3 regions of the Kutzneria sp. NPDC052558 genome follow, and region 1 is predicted to be linked to each of the others. Evidence: riboswitches for the same ligand, from Rfam matches in the RefSeq annotation. Region 1 holds a riboswitch; each other region holds the start of a gene.
What was found. A riboswitch is a leader RNA that binds a small molecule or an ion and turns the genes downstream of it on or off. The one in region 1 is predicted to bind S-adenosylmethionine.

Region 1 (3,902 bases):
GTCGAGGACGTCTTCGACCGGCTGAAGCCGGTGCTGGTGGCGGTGGAGTCGCTGCTGGCGGACGTGGCGGAGGTCCGGGCCCGCGACCTGGACCGGGTGCGGCCGCAGGTGATCGAGGCGCTGGGCGGCCTGGTGGTCGGGGCGGGCTATGTGGCGGCGCCGCACGTGCTGGCCGACCAGGAGTACGGGTTCGAGTGGTGGACGGGCACGGGCCCGCAGCCGGAGCAGCTGTTCATCAGCCTGGAGCCGGGCAGCGCCAACTTCCTGGACTACACAAGGCAGTCCTGGTTCACGGTGTCGAGGGACACGGGCCGCCGGCACGTGAACGGACCGTACGTGGACTACCTCTGCACGGACGAGTACACGCTGACGTTCACGGTCCCGGCGCGGCGGAACGGGGCGTTCGCGGGGGTGGTGGGCGCCGACGTGTACGTCCGGGAGTTCGAGCATGTGCTGCAACCGAAGCTGCGCCACCTGGGATCGCGAGCGGCGCTCGTGAACGCGCAGGGCCGGGTGATCGTCTCCAACAGCGCGCGGCTGCCGACGGGCTCGCTGATGCGGGAGGCGGACGTGCCGGCCTGGTGGAACGCCGGCGCGCAGACGCGCGCCGGCGTTCGCCGCTGTGGGGATGCCCCGATCGTGCTGGTAATACCCTAGAACGGGAAGCCTCTTACAGGCCGAGGGCCTCGGTCACGGCGGCGGCGTTCGGCGGCACGACGGCCTTGGGGCCGATGCGGTCGGCGACGGCGTCGAGCGTCTTGAGACCGTCGCCGGTGATGAGCAGGACGGTGTCGGCGTCGGGGTCGAGCCGGCCGCTCTCGACGAGCTTCTTGGCGGTCGCCACGGTCACGCCGCCGGCGGTCTCGCAGAAGATGCCCTCGGTCCGGGCCAGCAGCCGGATGCCCTCGACGACCTCCTCGTCGGTGACGTCCTCGACGGCGCCGCCGGTGCGGCGCACGGTGTCCAGCACGTACGGACCGTCGGCGGGGGCGCCGATGGCCAGCGACCGGGCGATGGTGTCGGGCCGGACCGGCGACACGACGTCGGTGCCGGCCTTGTAGGCGGCGGACACCGGGGAGCAGCCGGTGGCCTGGGCGCCGAACACCCGGTACGGGGTGGCGTCGACAAGGCCGAGCTCGCCGAGCTCGCGGAAACCCTTGTCCACCTTGGTCAACTGCGAGCCGGAGGCGACCGGCACCACGATCTGGCCGGGCAGCCGCCAGCCGAGCTGCTCGGCGACCTCGTAGGCCAGGGTCTTGGAGCCCTCGGCGTAGTACGGGCGGACGTTGACGTTCACGAACGCCCAGTCCTCGTGCTCGGCGGCGAGCTGGGTGGCCAGCCGGTTCACGTCGTCGTAGTTGCCGTCGACGGCGATCAGGGCCCCGTCGTAGACGGCGGTGGTGAGGATCTTGGCCTGCTCCAGCGAGGACGGGATCAGCACGACCGACTCCCAGCCGGCGCGGGCGGCCGCGGCGGCCACGGCGTTGGCCAGGTTGCCGGTGGAGGGGCAGGCCAGCACCTTGAAGCCGAGTTGCCGGGCGGCGGCAAGGGCCACGGCCACGACGCGGTCCTTGAACGAGTGCGTGGGGTTGCCGGTGTCGTCCTTCACCCACAGGTTGCGCACGCCGAGCGCGGCGCCGAGGCGGTCGGCCTTGACCAGGCGGGTCAGGCCGGGCTCGGTGTTGGGGAAGCTCTGCACGTCGGTCGGCACCGGCAGCAGGTCGCGGTAGCGCCAGATCGACTTGGGGCCGGCCTCGATGCTCTCGCGGGTGACGCGGCCGAAGTCGTAGGCGACTTCAAGGGGGCCGAAACACTCGCTACAGGCGAATTCCGCGGCCAGCGGGATCTGGTGTCCGCACTCGCGGCAGCTCAGGGCGCGCGCGGGCCCGAGGTTGAACGCGGCGGTGGTGCGGGCGTCGACAGTCGAGGTCATGGGAGGTGTCTCCTCATCTTTCCCACGTGTGGGTCGGAATTGGCACCGTGATCGACACATGAAGACGTGTGTCGCCGGTTGCCGGGGCTTCAACGGGCCGTTCCCTCTGCCCCTCTGGATGAGCGGTGTTCAGTTGTGACTCGCACGGTACGGCACCGCAACCTGCGTACGCCAGTTGGCCGCCCAGCATGCGGGAGCCGATGGGCTGTCAGGGGGACGTGGAAGGATGGCCCCGTGAGTGCCGCCCCCGATCCGCTGCTGCTCGTGCTCGGCGATGAGGAAGTGCTGGTGGAGCGGGCCGTGCGGACCGCGCTGGCCACGGCCCGCCAGGCCGACGCGTCGGCCGATCTGACGCGGGTCCGGGTGACTGACCTCACCCCGCCCGAGCTGGCCGAACTGCTCAGCCCCTCGCTGTTCGCGGAGGGCAGGGTGGTGGTGCTGGAGGGCGCGCAGGAGGTCGGCAAGGAGATCGCCGAGGCGGTCCTGTCCTACGCCAAGGAGCCGGCCGACGGCATCGTGCTGATCGTGCTGCACACCGGCGGCGGCCGGGCCAAGGTGGCCAAGGACCTGCCGGGCGCGCTGAAGAAGGCCGGCGCGACGGTGGTGGAGTGCGCCAAGATCACCAAGCCGGCCGACCGGGACGCGTTCGTGCGCGACGAGGTGCGGCGGGCCGGCGGCAAGATCGATCCGGCCGGGCTGGCGGCGCTGGTCGAGACCGTGGGCACCGACCTGCGGGAGCTGGCCTCGGCCGCCTCGCAGCTGGTCTCCGACAACGACGGCCGGGTGGACGAGGCGGCGGTGCGCCGCTACCACCAGGGCAAGGCCGAGGTGACCGGTTTCGCCGTGGCCGACCTGGCGGTGGTGGGGGACCGGGCCGGCGCGATGGAGGCGCTGCGCTGGGCCATGCAGCTCGGCGTGCCGCACGTGCTGGTGGCCGACGCGCTGGCCGAGGGCGTGCGCACGGTGGCCAAGGTGGCCTCGGCCGGCCGGGGCGACCCGTTCCGGATGGCCGGCGACCTGGGCATGCCGCCGTGGAAGGTGAAGCGGGCGCAGGGCCAGGCCCGTGGCTGGACGCCGGCCGGGCTGGCCGACGCGATGCAGGTCGTGGCGGCGCTCAACGCCGACGTGAAGGGTGTCGCCGCCGACGCGGACTATGCGCTGGAACGGGCCGTGCTCAGGGTGGTCGCCGCCCATCAGATGGGCTGAATCCCGAATTCGCCGCTAGGCTCAACGGGGCAATAAACGATCCCGCGAATGGCTGCCCGATCGGGCAGTCTGCCACGTCACGGCCCGTTACGGGCGATCTCGGGCGTAGGGTCGGGTTGTCGGCACGGAGTGGCCGGAATTGGGTTCTTGGGGGCGGTTCGTGCCGTGATGAGGGGGCGTTCGAGCAGTCCGTCGCGGGTATGTGACGGACTCTCATAGCATTTCGCGGCTTTGTGAGCCGATAGCTACATGCACGCGCAGTAATCGTACGCAGTGAACTCTCGAGGCCCCGGTGGTCCGTCTGGGGGAGAAGTGTGCCGGGCGGGGGGCCGCGACCGTGGATCGAGGTCGAATGCGCAAGCTCTTACCTTTGTTGTCAGCGTTGTTCATGCTCGTGGCCGTCGCCCAGACGGCGTCCGCGCAGACCGCGCCGACGCCGACGGCGGCGTCCGGATCGGGCTGGCGGGTGGTGGACGGCCAGCCGGCCTGGACCTCGCCGACGCCGCTGACCGGCGACGCGGCGGTGGAGTTCTGGTCGGACGGCCAGCTTCTCGGCCGGGCCCGCTCCTCCGCGGACAGCCGCACCTTCTCCTTTCCCGGCACGAACTTGGGCGACCTCAGCAAGATCGAGGTCCGGGCCGGCGGCCGGCGGCTGGACGCCCCGGAGAAAACGACCTTCGGGCCCCAGCGGACTCCGTCCGCCCTGCCCCCGCTTCAGCCGGCGGGCGCGGTGGATCCGGGAGCCCCGGGCCAGTACCAGACC
Region 2 (3,902 bases), on a different contig from region 1:
CGAGGTCCGCGCCCTGGCCAAAGAGTTGGACGTCCGTCCGACCAAGAAGCTGGGCCAGAACTTCGTGCACGACACCAACACCGTGCGGCGCATCGTCGCCGCCTCCGGGGTCACCCAGGACGACGTGGTCCTCGAGGTCGGCCCCGGGCTCGGGTCCCTGACCCTGGCGCTGCTGCCGGCGTGCAAGGCCGTCGTCGCCGTCGAGATCGATCCCGTGCTGGCCGCTCGGCTGCCGCTGACCGCCGCCGAGTTCGCCGGTGACGCCGCCTCCCGGCTCACCGTCGTCGGCGCCGACGCCATGCGGGTCACCGCCGCCGAGATCGGCCTCGCGCCGACCGCCCTGGTCGCCAACCTGCCGTACAACGTGTCGGTGCCCATCGTGCTGCACCTGCTCGCCGAGCTGCCGTCCCTTCGGTCCGGGCTCGTCATGGTGCAGTCCGAGGTCGCCGACCGCATGGCCGCCGGCCCCGGCAGCCGGGTCTACGGCGTGCCCAGCGTCAAGCTCGCCTGGTACGCCGACGCCCGCCGCGCCGGCCCCGTGCCCCGCTCCGTGTTCTGGCCCGTGCCCAACGTCGACTCCGCCCTCGTCGCCTTCACCCGCCGCGAGCCGCCGTCCTCAACCGTCTCCCGCGAAGCCCTGTTTGCCCTGGTCGACGCCGCCTTCGCGCAACGCCGCAAGACCCTTCGGGCCGCGCTGGCCACCTGGGCCGGCTCGCCCGCCCGCGCCGGCGAGCTCCTGCTCTCCGCCGGCATCGATCCCACCCTGCGTGGCGAGCAGCTCGGCATTGCCGACTTCACCCGCCTCGCCGAAGCCGCCGCGGCGGCGTAGTTCCCCCACGCCTTGGACCAACGCCCACCCCGCCGCTCTTCTTCCCGCGGCCCCGTGACCTCTGGCTTCCCCGGCTCGCCGCCGCCTCGCTCGGCGAGCCCCACTCCAAGGTTTGCGCAGCTCAGGCCGTCACTCGACGTTGACCCACCTACCCCAAACCCCCGCCCAACCCTGGGGGCCGGCCCCGTGCCCAGCGTATCGAGGCAAGGGGTCGGAGAGCGGGAAAGTGTCCAGCCTGTGGACAACTCAGGGGGCTGTGGATAACTGGGTGTGCCGAGGAACCTACTGTGCGATAGGTCTGGGAGCGACGGATCATCGGGCATCGGTGTGACTTACCGAACGATCCTTGGGTCTTGCTAGTGATGGCTTGCTTTTCCACATACCGGTCAGGTGTACTGCTACTTGCATCCATCCCGAGCGGCCGAGAGACCTGGATCGACGAAGCCGCAGCAACCACCCGACCCCGGGCAGGTGCTACCGCCAGGACCGATGGAGGACGTCATGGACCTCGCCCGAGTGTGCGCAGCTCTGCTGCTCACCCGCCGTCGAGTTGTCGATCAGTGCCGCCGCACCGCGACGGGCTGTCGGGTCGGCCGGTAACACCTACCGCCGCCTGCTGTCGGTTCACCCTCATCGTCTCGTCCGCATAGGACGGTCCAAAAAGGACGGCTCTCGCGCGCCATCAGCGCGCGGGGTCGCGCGTGCCGTGGAGCAAACAGTGATCACTGTCGACAATCTGGTCAAGTCCTTCCCCGCCCGTGGCGGCGCCGTGCGCGCCCTGGACGGCGTCACTCTCGAGGTTCAGGCGGGCGCGGTCTGCGGCGTCGTGGGCCCGAGCGGCTCCGGCAAGTCGACCCTGGCCCGCTGCATCGCCCTGCTGGAGCGCCCGGACAGCGGGGCGATCAGGGTCGACGGAACGGACCTCGTCACGCTGGACGGCAGCCGCCTGCGCGCGGCTCGCCGGCAGATAGGTGTTGTCCCGCAAGGGGATTCGCTGCTCCGGCAGCGCACGGCGGCTGGCAATGTGGCGCTGCCGCTGGAAACCGCGGGCGTCGACGGCCCGACCCGGCGCCGCCGCGTGGGCGAGCTGCTGGACCTGGTCGGCCTGACCGACAAGGCGGCCTCGTACCCGGACCAGCTCTCCGGCGGCCAGCGTCAGCGCATCGCGGTGGCCCGCGCCCTGGCGGCGAACCCGGCGGTCCTGCTGGCTGATGAGCCCACCTCGGCATTGGACCCGGAGACCACCGGTTCCGTGCTCACGGTTCTCGACCGGGCCCGAGCCGAGCTCGGAGTCACGGTTGTTGTTGTCACACATGACATGGCGGTGGTCCGCCGGATCTGCGACGACGTGGCGCTGCTGGACGGCGGCCGGATCGTGGAGAACGGCAGGCTGCTCGACCTGGTGTCCGATGTGGACAGTCGCACCGCCAACGCGCTGCTGCCCGCGCTCGACCAGACCGACGGCATCGCCGGCAACCACGACCGGATCGCGGACGTGGTGCTGGTCGGCTTCGCCGCGGTGGGCGCGCTGCTGCCGGAGGCGTCCAACCGGTTCGGCGTCGACCTCGCCGTGCTCGGCGGCGGACTGACCCGGCTTGGCGAGACCCCGGTGGCCCGGTTCCGCCTGGGTCTGACCGGCGAGCGGGCCGACTCCGCGCTGGAGTGGATCTCCGAGGCCGGCGCCCTCGTTCGACGGGCCCAGAAGGGCCCGCAGGGAGTCGCTGCGTGAGACCGACCACTCCGTGGTCCGATGTGTTCGACCTGCTTCACCCCGCGCTCGGCCAGACGCTCTACATGGTCGGCGTGGCGACGTTGTTCGCCACGGTGTTCGGGATCCCGCTGGGCGTGCTGCTGCACGTGACGGCGCCGGGCGGGCTGCGGCCCGTTCCGGCGCTGCACCGGGTCCTGGGCACCGTGGTGGACTTCGGCAGATCGCTGCCGTTCATCGTGCTCATCGTGCTGCTGCAACAAGTTGTCACCCGCCCGCTGATCGGCACCTCGATCGGCCCGACCGCGGCGATCGTGCCGCTGGCCATCGGGGCGGTGCCGTTCCTCGGCCGGCTCGTCCAGTCCGCGCTGCGTGAGGTGGACGCGAGCGTCGTCGAGGCGGCCATCACCACCGGCGCCACCCGGACCCGGATCGTGCGATCGGTGCTGCTGGGCGAATCCGCCCCGGCGCTGGTGTCCGCGGTCGGCGTCACTGCCGTCACCCTCGTCGGCTTCTCGGCCATGGCCGGGGTGGTCGGCGGGGAAGGCCTGGGCGACCTCGCCATCCGCTACGGCTACCAGCGCTACGACGACCGGGTGCTCTGGTCCACGGTCATCGTGCTGGGCGCCCTGGCCATGCTCATCCAACTGCTGTTCGACGTGTCCTCGCGGCTGATCGACCGCCGCCGGCGCGTCACCGCCTGAAATCCGAAGGAACCACAGTCCCATGAAGCTCCGTGTTGCGCTCCTCGCTGCCCTCGTGACGGTCACCGCGGCCGCCTGCGGCAACGGCGGCGGCGCGGCCGCCGACCCGAACGCCCCGCTGGTCGTCGGTGTCAGCCCCACCCCGCACGGCCAGATCCTCTCCTACGTCGCCGACCAGCTGGCGCCGGCCAAGGGCCTGAAGATCCAGGTCAAGGAGTTCACCGACTACGTCACGCCGAACACCTCGCTGGTGGACAAGTCGCTGGACGCCAACTACTTCCAGCACCAGCCCTACCTGGCCGACTTCGAGCAGAGCCACGGCGCCCAGCTGACCTGGGTCACCGCGGTGCACCTGGAGCCGCTCGGGCTGTACTCGAAGAAGACGCAGAAGGCGGCCGACCTGCCCGACGGCGCCAAGATCGGCGTGCCCAACGACACCAGCAACGAGGCGCGGGCGTTCAAGCTGCTCGCCGACAACGGACTGCTCAAGCTGAAGGCCGGCGCCGAGACCACGGCCACGCCGCGGGACATCGCCGACAACCCGAAGCACCTTCAGTTCGTGGAGCTGGAGGCGGCGCAGCTGCCGCGCAGCCTGGACGACACCGACGCCTCGATCGTGAACGGCAACTACGCGCTGTCGGCCGGCCTGGACACCAAGACG
Region 3 (3,902 bases), on a different contig from region 1:
GGGCTGGGAATCGCACTGTCCACTGTGGCCGTGCTGGTCAGCGTCGCGGTCACCGGCGCGGCGCTGCACCTGCTGCTGGGCCTGGACTGGCGGACCGCCCTGCTGTGGGGCGCGGTGCTGTCCTCCACCGACGCCGCCGCCGTGTTCAGCGTGCTGCGCGGGGTCGGCGTCAGCAAGCGGCTGGTCGGCGCGCTGGAGCTGGAGTCCGGCCTCAACGACGCGCCGGTGTTCATCGCCGTGGTGCTGCTCGTGGCCGGCGATCCGGTCAGCTGGACCACGCCGCTGCTGGTCGTCTACGAGCTGGCCGCCGGCGCCGCGGTCGGCGTGATCGTCGGCTGGCTCGGGGCGATGGCGCTGCGGCGGGCCGCGCTGCCGGCCACCGGCCTGTACCCGGTGGCCACGGTCGCGATGTGCGTGCTGGCCTACGCGACCGGCGACATCCTGCACGCCTCCGGCCTGCTGGCCACCTACGTGACCGGCCTGGTGCTGGGCAATTCCCGGCTGCCGCACCGGTCCGACACGCTCTCGTTCGCCGAGGGCCTTGGCTGGCTGGCCCAGATCGGCCTTTTCGTCTTACTCGGCCTGTTCGCCTCGCCGCACCGGCTGGTCAGCGCCCTGATCCCGGCCCTGGTCGCCGGGGCGGTCCTGCTGCTGCTGGCCCGGCCGCTGTCGGTGCTGCTGTCCATGACCCCGTTCAGGATCAAGTGGCGGGAGCAGGTCTTCCTGTCCTGGTCCGGGCTTCGCGGCGCCGTGCCCATCGTGCTGGCCCTGATCCCGCTGACCAACGGCGTTCCCGGCGCGCAGCACCTGGTCGACGTGGTCTTCGTGCTCGTGGTCGTGCTGACCCTGGTGCAGGGCGGGACCCTGCCGCTGATCGGCCGCTGGCTGGGGCTGATCAAGGGGTCCACCGACGCCCAGGAGATCGAGGTCGACTCGGCCCCGCTGGACACCCTCGGGGCCGAACTGCTCCAGGTGAAGGTGCAGGCCGGCTCCAAGCTGCACGGCGTCTACCTGTCCGAGCTGCGGCTGCCGACCGGGGCCTCGATCAGCCTCATCGTGCGCGGCGAGGCCGGCTTCACCCCCACCTCCACCACCCGGCTTCAGGAGGACGATCAGCTGCTGGTGGTGGCCACCGAAACCGCCCGCGACGCCGCGGAGCGAAGAATCAGGGCGGTGGACCGCGCCGGCCGGTTCGCCAAGTGGAAGGGCGAGTCCGGCACCGACTGAGGTGGAACGGCCGGTGGAGCCGGGGCGACGAGGTCACGCTGCCGACAAAATCCTTGAGCGGCACCGTGTTCAGCATCGCCCTCGGTGGACCTGGACGTCGACCGGGTTGTCGCCGGCCCGGACGCTGCCTTCAGCGAGGCGGACCGGGGCCATGAGCAGCCGGGGGTGGACTACCGGCCGCCGTGTGGCTGACTCAGCTCAGGGTGCCGGCGAACAACGCCCTGTGCACGGCCAGGTAGGCCGGGCACGGGAAGGTCGGGCGGGGCTGCCACCAGTGGTCGGGGCGGCAGGCGCCGCAGCGGCCGTGCTGGTCGGGGGAGTGCTCGCTGAGCAGGGTCGCCACGGCGTCGACGACGCGCGGGAGCTGCCGGCGGGTGACGCTGCTGACCAGGCCGTCGTCCGGGTCCCGGGCGAGATCGGCCAGCATCGCCAGATGCCGGTTGAGCTCGTCGTCGAGCTCGCGGAACATGACTACCTCCGAGCGGTTCGGCCACACCTGGTGCGTGGCCGAGTCTGCGCCGGTGCGGCCGGGAAAAGACCGGCCCGTCACCCCACCGGGAACGAAATCACTCGTTAGTGAGCCCTCTCACGATGTGGAAGGACCCTCGACTCGGCCGCACACCGTCGGTTACGGTGGTCCCCGTTAGGTCATGAGTGCCAGCGTCAAGCCCCGGCTAGCTGGCCGGCAACCCTCCTCCGCGGTGGGGTGCCCCGGGTGAGGACCAGGCCCGTCGCACACGGCGACCGGGCAAGCGCGGACCCACTCCAGGCGGGTCCCTGACCCGAGGAGCACCCCTGTGACCATCGCGATCCCGCCGGCCCGCAACACCACCGACATCCCCACCGTGCCCGCCGTCGTGGGCGCCCGCCTGTCGGTGCCGCTGGTGACCGGGGAGCGCATCCAGTACGCCAACCTCGACCACGCGGCCAGCGCGCCCTGTCTGGAACAGGTCCGCGACGCGGTCGACGAGCTGCTGCCCTGGTACGCGAGTGTCCACCGTGGCGCGGGTTTCGCCTCGCAGGTGTCCACAAAGGTCTATGAGCAGGCGCGGGACACGTTGCGGCGCTTCGTGGGCGCGCGCTCCTCGGACACGGTCGTGTTCACCCGCAACACCACCGACTCGCTCAACCTTCTCGCGAAGTCGTTGCCGCGCCGCACTTCCGTGGTGCTGTTCGACACCGAGCACCACGCGGCGCTGCTGCCGTGGCGTGGCCCGAACGTGCGCCGCGTGCAGACGCCCGAGTCGACGGCCGCGGCCGTGCCGGCGCTGGAGGCGGCGCTGAAGCTGTGCCCGGAGGGCCCGCGGCTGGTGGTCGTCACCGGTGCGTCCAATGTGACCGGTGAGCTGTGGCCGGTGGCCGAACTCGCGGCCGTGGCCCGCCGCTTCGGCGCGCGCATCGTGCTCGACGCCGCGCAGCTGGCGCCGCACCGCCCCGTGGACATCAAGGCCCTGGACGTCGATTACGTGGTGCTGTCCGGCCACAAGCTCTACGCCCCCTACGGCGCGGGTGCGCTCATCGGCCGCGCCGACTGGCTGGAGGCGGCCGAGCCGTACCTGGTCGGCGGTGGCGCCACCAAGAACGTCGTGGACTGGGGCGACCACCTGGGCGTGTCGTGGTCCGCGGTGCCGGAGCGGCACGAGGCCGGCTCGCCCAACGTGGTCGGCGTGCACGCGCTGGCCGCCGCCTGCGACACCATCACCCGTCACGGCTGGGACCGCATCGTCGGGCACGAGCAGGCGCTGCTGACCCGCCTGCGCGAGGGCCTGCGCACCGTGCCCGGCCTGCACGAGCTGAGCATCTTCCCCGGCTCGGACCGGGTCGGCGTCGTCAGCTTCACCATCCACGGCCACGAGGCCGGCCTCATCGCCGCCGCGCTCTCCGCGGAGTACGGCATCGGCGTGCGTGACGGCGCGTTCTGCGCGCACGTGGCCACCCGCCGCCTGCTGGGCCGCGTCGACGCCACCGAGCAGCGCGCCCTGCGCGCCAGCCTCGGCCTCGGCAGCACCACCGAGCACGTGGACCGCCTCGTCGGCGCCCTGCGCAAGCTGGTCACCGAGGGGCCGAAGTGGACATACGTGCAGCAGGACGGCCGCTGGGCGCCGGCCGACGACAACCGCCCGCTGCCGCCGTTCGTCGCCGCCTGAGGTGCGAATTTGAGCTGGTCCGCGGCTGAGGGACAATGGGTGGCGTGAGCACCGAGCCCAACACCGAACCGGTCGCGGCGCAGCGGCTGCTGCCCCGCCGGATCGGCCTGCTGGTGACGGCCGCCGTCGTGGCGCTGGCGCTGGACATCGTCACCAAGGCCCTGGTCGTGGCCAACCTGGAGGGCAAGCCGCCGGTGTCGCTGGCCGGCGGCCTGGTCTACCTGGACGTCATCCGCAACCCGTACGCCGCGTTCTCGCTCGGCGTCACCGGCATGACCTGGGTGTTCAGCGTGATCTGCGTCGGCGTGCTGGCCGCGATCATCTGGGTGGCGCCGCGGCTTCGCTCGCGGGGCTGGGCCGTCGGGCTCGGCTTCGTGTTCGGCGGCGCGCTGGGCAACCTGCTGGACCGCATCTTCCGCGCCCCCGGCGCGCTCCAGGGGCACGTCGTCGACTTCATCTCCGTGTTCGGGCCGAACGCCCAGTACTTCCCCGTGTTCAACTTCGCCGACTCGGCGATCTGCGTGGGCG

Region 2: another riboswitch for S-adenosylmethionine. It lies ahead of ACIG5F_RS34365 (methionine ABC transporter ATP-binding protein); the one in region 1 lies ahead of thrC (threonine synthase).
Region 3: another riboswitch for S-adenosylmethionine. It lies ahead of ACIG5F_RS30185 (aminotransferase class V-fold PLP-dependent enzyme); the one in region 1 lies ahead of thrC (threonine synthase).

The regions. Positions count from the first base shown of each region.
Region 1 is NZ_JBIUAG010000002.1:86,894-90,795, reverse strand. Features, by position in the region: gene ACIG5F_RS03410 (cache domain-containing protein) at 1-657, shown strand, start outside; gene thrC (threonine synthase) at 671-1,933, opposite strand; SAM riboswitch class I at 1,944-2,058, opposite strand; gene holA (DNA polymerase III subunit delta) at 2,168-3,139, shown strand; gene ACIG5F_RS03395 (hypothetical protein) at 3,492-3,902, shown strand, end outside.
Region 2 is NZ_JBIUAG010000024.1:75,691-79,592, forward strand. Features, by position in the region: gene rsmA (16S rRNA (adenine(1518)-N(6)/adenine(1519)-N(6))-dimethyltransferase RsmA) at 1-829, shown strand, start outside; SAM riboswitch class I at 1,235-1,325, shown strand; gene ACIG5F_RS34365 (methionine ABC transporter ATP-binding protein) at 1,548-2,558, shown strand; gene ACIG5F_RS34370 (methionine ABC transporter permease) at 2,555-3,241, shown strand; gene ACIG5F_RS34375 (MetQ/NlpA family ABC transporter substrate-binding protein) at 3,264-3,902, shown strand, end outside.
Region 3 is NZ_JBIUAG010000019.1:67,683-71,584, forward strand. Features, by position in the region: gene ACIG5F_RS30175 (potassium/proton antiporter) at 1-1,227, shown strand, start outside; gene ACIG5F_RS30180 (hypothetical protein) at 1,421-1,696, opposite strand; SAM riboswitch class IV at 1,874-1,988, shown strand; gene ACIG5F_RS30185 (aminotransferase class V-fold PLP-dependent enzyme) at 2,025-3,374, shown strand; gene lspA (signal peptidase II) at 3,410-3,902, shown strand, end outside.